DNA from 2 places in the Rhodococcus sp. NPDC058639 genome. Region 1 is predicted to be linked to the other one. Evidence: riboswitches for the same ligand, from Rfam matches in the RefSeq annotation. Region 1 holds a riboswitch; the other holds the start of a gene.
The links. A riboswitch is a leader RNA that binds a small molecule or an ion and turns the genes downstream of it on or off. The one in region 1 is predicted to bind glycine.
Positions count from the first base shown of each region.

Region 1 (3,300 bases):
GACCGCGAGGCCGGACTCGTCGCCCAGATCGCGGGTCCTGTCGCGAAGGGGCGCGATGCCGGGGCCCGGCAGCGCGCGGAAGAGATGGTGCGCGAACTCGCCGCATTGTCGTTGACGCTCCACACTTGCCTGGTGAAGGCAGCCGTCCAGGGAGCGCTCGACCGCTGACCGCTCCCGGCAGCGCCGACCGGCACCTGACGGATGTTGAGGAGCGCACTAGAATTCAGGCAATATCGATTCGGGTGGTACGCCACTGACGAGCAGCGGGACGGAGGCGCCGCGATGAGCGAGATGCGCGTGGTGGGAATCCGAGTGGAACAACCCCAGAACCAGCCTGTCCTGCTGCTCCGCGAAGTCGACGGCGAGCGGTACCTGCCCATCTGGATCGGCCAGAACGAAGCGACCGCGATCGCGCTCGAGCAGCAAGGCGTGGAACCCGCCCGCCCCCTCACCCACGATCTGATCAAGAATCTGCTGGACGCCTTCGGCCACGCACTCCTGGAAGTCCGCATCGTCGACCTTCAGGAGGGCACCTTCTTTGCCGATCTTGTTTTCGACGGCGACATGCGCGTGTCGTGCCGCCCGTCCGATGCCGTCGCTGTAGCCTTGCGCATCGGTGCACCGGTATTCGTCGACGAAGCGGTACTCACCGAAGCAGGACTGGTCATGCCGGACGAGCGCGAAGACGAGGTTGAGAAGTTCAAGGAATTCCTCGACAACATCTCTCCGGACGACTTCAAGGCGACGGACGGCTGAGCGGTCGTTCGTCGACCGGCGACGGACGCGTTGCGGCCCCGAGCAGCAGCCCAGTCCGACGCGAGTAGTGTCGAACGTTGCCTTTCCGGTGGGCGTGTTGCTGCCCCGCGCCCCACGCCGGAGCGTACGCTGGGTAAATCCGAATATGGATTACTTGGTGAGCCTGAGAGCGCTCGACGATCGGATGCGGTGGGGGAATCCGCCGGTCGGTCGTTGCGAGGTACAACAGGGCGCGCGAGAGGAAGTCACACAGTGCGAGATCGGCCGCAGGGACAGCATTCCAACGTTGACGCCGGCGACCGCGCGAGTTCGTCACCTACACCGCACGACGAAGAGATCCAGCCAGGGCTGTTCCCCGACGATTCGGTGCCCGACGAACTCGTCGGCTACCGGGTGCCCATCGCGTGCCAGATCGCGGGAATCAGCTACCGCCAACTCGATTACTGGGCGCGTACCAACCTCGTGGTCCCGTCGATCCGAGGCGCGGCAGGGTCGGGAAGCCAGCGGCTCTATTCGTTCAAGGACATCCTGGTTCTCAAGATCGTCAAACGACTCCTCGACACCGGTGTCTCGCTCCAGAACATCCGCGTCGCCGTGGATCATCTGCGCAGTCGTGGCGTCCGCGACCTCGCCAGGATCACACTGTTCTCCGACGGCACCACGGTGTACGAGTGCACGTCGCCCGAGGAGGTCGTCGATCTTCTCCAGGGCGGGCAGGGCGTCTTCGGGATCGCAGTCAGCGGCGCAATGCGCGAACTGACCGGAAGCATCGCCGACTTCCCCGCAGAGCGTGCCGACGGAGGCGACGTCGAAGAGCGGCCGGAAGACGAATTGGCGTCCCGGCGCCGCAGTCGCATCAACCGCCGAATCGGCTAGACGAAGATCACCCGCGAGGGTGGTGCGGTGTCGTCGATGCATGACCGTCGTGTTCTAGACTTGGGCTCGCGTCGCCGTCGTGCGGGAGAGTTCCGGACCTGATCCGGGCGCCGAAGGAGCAGCACCTCCCCGTCAATCTCTCAGGCATACAGGACCGTGCGAGCTACGACGTCTCTGGAAAGCGGTGGGAGCACCCACCCGCCCACGGGGAAACGCCCTCCACGGGCCGAATCTCTCAGGCGCTCGCTCCGCGAGCTCGCGACAGAGGGGGAGGAAACATCCCGTGCGACCACGCACGGTGGTGGACCTCTCCGATCAGCCTGGGAGCTGCGATGTCAGAAGATGTCACCTCGAACTTCGCCGACCGTCACATCGGTCCCGACACCGCGGGTCTGCGCCGCATCCTCGAGGTGGTCGGAGTCGACTCGCTCGATGCACTCGCCGCGCGGGCCGTCCCGGCGACCATTCTCGACGAGCGCGACGGTGCCGTCTCCGACGGGCTCGAAGTCCTCGACGCCCCGAAGTCCGAACACGACGTTCTCGCCGAGCTGACTGCTCTCGCCCGGAAGAACACCGTCGCGACCTCGATGATCGGGCAGGGCTACTACGACACGCTCACGCCACCCGTACTGCTGCGCAACATCATCGAGAACCCCGCCTGGTACACCGCGTACACGCCCTACCAGCCCGAAATCAGCCAAGGTCGCCTCGAAGCCCTGCTGAACTTCCAGACCATGGTCGCGGACCTGACCGGCATGGAGGTCGCGAACTCGTCGATGCTCGACGAAGCCACCGCAGCAGCCGAGGCGATGACACTGCTCCGCCGCGCGAACCGCAAGTCGAAGAGCAACCGGATCGCTGTCGACGCCGATCTGTTCCCGCAGACCGCCGCGGTCCTCGCGACCCGAGCAGAGCCTCTCGGCATCGAGATCGTCACGGCGAACCTCGTGGACGACGGCCTTCCCGAGGGCGACTTCTTCGGGGTCATCCTCCAGGTACCCGGAGCGTCGGGACGCGTGTACGACATCACCCCGATCATCGACGCTGCCCACGCACGCGGCGCGCTCGTCGCAGTGGGCGCCGACCTGCTGGCACTGACCTTGATCACCCCTCCCGGAGAACAGGGTGCCGACGCGTGCTTCGGCACGACACAGCGTTTCGGCGTTCCCATGGGATTCGGTGGTCCGCACGCGGGCTATCTCGCGGTGAAAGCGTCCGACACCCGCACACTGCCGGGGCGGCTCGTCGGTCTGTCGGTCGACGCCGACGGCGACCCCGCCTACCGCCTCGCACTACAGACCCGCGAGCAGCACATCCGTCGGGAGAAGGCGACGAGCAACATCTGCACCGCGCAGGTGCTGTTGGCCGTGCTCGCCGCGATGTACGCGTCGTACCACGGCGCCGAGGGGCTGACGGCGATCGCACGCCGCGTCGCCGGGCATGCGGATCACCTCGCGTCGGCGCTGCGTGAAGGCGGCGTGGAGGTCGTGCACGAGTCTTTCTTCGACACCGTGCTGGCCCGGGTCCCGGGCCGGGCCGACGAGGTGATCGGTGCCGCAGCAGCGGCAGGTATCAATCTCTACCGGGTGGACGCCGATCATGTCTCGGTGTCCTGCGACGAAGCCACGACGCCGGCGCACATCACCGCCGTGCTGGAGGCGTTCGGTG
Region 1 covers NZ_JBHXRF010000004.1:29,920-33,219, forward strand. The annotation lists gene ACFWU2_RS08505 (MerR family transcriptional regulator) at 1-168, shown strand, start outside; gene ACFWU2_RS08510 (bifunctional nuclease family protein) at 283-756, shown strand; gene ACFWU2_RS08515 (MerR family transcriptional regulator) at 1,009-1,632, shown strand; glycine riboswitch at 1,705-1,799, shown strand; gene gcvP (aminomethyl-transferring glycine dehydrogenase) at 1,965-3,300, shown strand, end outside.

Region 2 (3,300 bases), 230 kb from region 1:
CCCAGCGACTTCGGCGACGCCCTCAAGGGTTTCGCGGGCGCGCTCGGTGCTCGCGGCGAGGACGGTGTGTTCCGTTTCGAGCCGAGCCCGGTCGACGAAGATCTCCAGCGTCCCGAGGACGACTCGGCAGAGGTCAGCGACTGGTTCGACATGAAGACCGACCCGGTCGTGGCGAAAGCGGTTGCCGAAGCCGAGGCCGTGGCACGCAAGCCGGTGGATCCCGCGGTCCCGGTCGTCTCCGGAGAGCAGGCGGCGGCGGTCACGCGCGGTGGCGAGTCCTCTGCGCTGCCGGCCGCAGACCCCGCGCCCGAGGAGCGTGTCTCGTCTCTGGAGAAAGAGGTCGGCGAGGAACTCCCGAGGCAGTAATCCTGCCGGGCCGCCGGGGCGTGCGCACGCACGTCACCGGCGGCGAGGAGAGGTGAGCGGAAGTGCCATCGCCACGATGACGAGACCTGCGCCCACGCCGGCGAGGAGCGATACGGACTCGCCGAACACCGCTGCACCGAGCATCAGAGCGACTACTACTTCCAGGTACGACAGTCCGGCCAATTCGGCCGCGCGCAGATACGTGCCGGCGACGACGAGCAGGCCCAAGGCGAACAGGCCGCAGACGACGAAGAACCCGATAGCCCATACCCAGTTGCCCGGGGTCATCCCGGAGAGGTCGGGCCGGGTGACCACCACGACGAGTCCGGTCGCTGCCGCCCCGAATGCGAAGGTCCAGAAACTGCGTAGGTCCGCGGGCATATCCGAGCGGTAGCGGTAGCAGAGCAGTGCGGCGCCGTAGAACACTCCCGACACGACACCGAGCACGGTGCCCAGCAGTTGGTCGTCCGAACTCGGGGCGGGTGCGCCGCCGATCAGACCCGCGGCCAGGAGCATCCCGGTGAACGCGGCGACAAGGGACACCGCATCTCGCCGAGTGATCGTCTCTCCGAGGAACATCCTCGCGAACACGGTCGCGAGAACCGGGCCGAGATAGTGCAGGACCACCGCGCGCGACAGGTCGGTGAGCACGGTCGCGGAGAGATAGGTGGCGAGGGACAGGGCGAGGAACACGCCGCCGAGCACCACCGACCACGACAGCCGGGCTCGTCGTAGTTTCCCGAGACGTCGCGACAGTGCCAGCATCACCAGCATCCCCAACCCGCCGACCAGCATCCGGCCGAAGGTGAGGGCTTCGCCGAGTACGGCGCCCGGAGGGGTGGCCATGCGGCCGAACAACCCGGCGGCGCCCATCGCCGTTGCGGAGACCACGATGGCTGCGATACCCAGGCGCCTTCGGGAGGTGTGTGCCGACTGCTCGGCCGGGCGGTCATCGATGAGAAGCGGAACGGCAGGCACGCGTGAGGGTGCGTCGACAGACGGAGCCACGGAACTTCCTCCGGACAGGGTGCATCGCGCACCGGCGGGTGGTCGGTTCCCCGCTCTGTCATGTGACCTGAGAGCTTTCGCGGATCCGGGGACCCACTTACACCTTCGGTGAACCCCGCGGGGTTGCTTTCCAGAGGAGCCTCGCCGGCGGCGGTCTGGGGGCCTGAGAGATTCCCGGGGAGGTTGCTCCTTCGGCGCCCGCACGTGTGCGGAACTCTCCCGCTGCAGTTCGATGGCATATTCGGTTGTCCGAGCGAGTATGCCAGCCCGGTGCGCGGGCCATGGATCCGGGTGAGCGGTGGATCAGGTGATGAGCGCGGTACCGACTCCACACGCCGCACACGCCCACAGCACGCTGGTGGCCGTGCCGATGATGAACTGCTCCGAGGCGTTCGGCTCGCGTAGCTCCGGGTACCGCGCCAGACCCTTGACGGCCATGATGATCGCGATGCCTTCGGGCCACCCGGCAAGGATCGACACCGCGACGGCGCCGCGCTCGAGCACGCCGATGACCCGTCCGCCCCGCAGCGGCCCGGGCGGGGGAGCGGGATCGGGTCCGGCATCCGGCTGGCGTCGGGCGATCCGGAAGGCGACCAGCACGGCCGGTCCGCCGCCGGTGACGGCGGCCAGGGTGGTGAGTGCGAGTGTCACGGCCAGCGCGACTCCGTGCACGGGCGCGGTGGCGGTGGCCGCCAGGGCTGCACCCCCGAGCGCCGCGGTGGTCACTGTCGCGCCGAGCCACGCCGGGAGCGTGGAACGGAGAGACAGCGCGGGCGCGAGGGCGGCAACAGCGAGGCACACCAGCGAGACGACGGTCAACGATCGGCCCTTTCCAGCAGTCGGTGAGCGAGCGCGCATCCTGCGATCTCGGCTTGCCACCCGGCCGCTGCCAGGCGTTGGGACACGGCTTGTTTGCTGATGCCGAGTTCGTCGGCGATCCGAGCCTGCGTCGATCCGGTGCGAGCGAGTGCCACGGCTTCGTGTCCTTGGGGGGAGCGCCGAAGGACGAGGGTCGCGAGCAGGGTCAGTGCGGCGTCGGCATCCGCTGCGGCCTCAGCGTGGTGGCCCTCGACGGCGACCTGCCCGATGGAATTCTTGGCGCGTTCGACGGCACGCCGGGCGAATTCGAATGCCGGTCCGCGGCCGGCGCGGGTCTGTTTCGGCAAGGGAGTCTCGACGGGGCCGATTCCGATACCGACGCTCCAGCGCTCTCGTCGGAGCAACTCCAGCACGAGGTCGACCACGACACCCGGATCATCGGCGACGGCCTGTACTTCGTCACCGGCAGTGCGGTCGAACGGACGGACCAGTCGCGGATCACGCAGGTCGGTGAGGAGTCCGGAGACGCGGTCGATGTCGCGGCGACTGCCTCGTTGGTCGACCGTCAGCACGAACATCGGTCAAGTGTGTGCCCTTGTTTACTCAAAGTCAAGGATTGAGCCTTGTTCAAAGCGCGTCTTCGGGTGCCCGGTTGTATTCCTCGTCGGTGACAGGTTCGAGCCAGTGGACCGTATCGTGCTCGTCGTCCGTTTCGTTGATGGCGAGGTGAATCATCAGCCGGGTGGGCGCTGCGCCGTGCCAGTGCTCCTCGTCGGCTTCGAACCACACGCGATCCCCGGGCCGGATCACCTCGACGGGGCCGCCCCGGCGCTGGCACAATCCGACGCCCTCCGTGACGAAGACGGTCTGGCCGAGGGGATGCAGATGCCAGTGCGTGCGGGCACCGGGCATGAAGTGGACGAGAGCGGCCGACACTCGCGACGGCGGTGGCGCTGCGGCCACCGGATCGATATAGACCTCACCGGTGAACCAGTCCTCCGGGCCTATCCCGGTATCGAGCGAACTGCGAACGATCTGCATGACTTCCTCCTTCGGCCGAACCCTCCACGCATGTTCCGGACGGCGAGGGCGGCCGTCATCGCCAGA
Region 2 covers NZ_JBHXRF010000004.1:263,618-266,917, reverse strand. The annotation lists gene ACFWU2_RS09550 (SPFH domain-containing protein) at 1-366, shown strand, start outside; gene ACFWU2_RS09545 (DMT family transporter) at 400-1,374, opposite strand; glycine riboswitch at 1,516-1,606, opposite strand; gene ACFWU2_RS09540 (hypothetical protein) at 1,678-2,193, opposite strand; gene ACFWU2_RS09535 (hypothetical protein) at 2,190-2,771, opposite strand; gene ACFWU2_RS09530 (cupin domain-containing protein) at 2,821-3,234, opposite strand.
Region 2: linked by a shared signal. The riboswitch ahead of ACFWU2_RS09545 (DMT family transporter) and the one ahead of gcvP (aminomethyl-transferring glycine dehydrogenase) in region 1 are both predicted to bind glycine.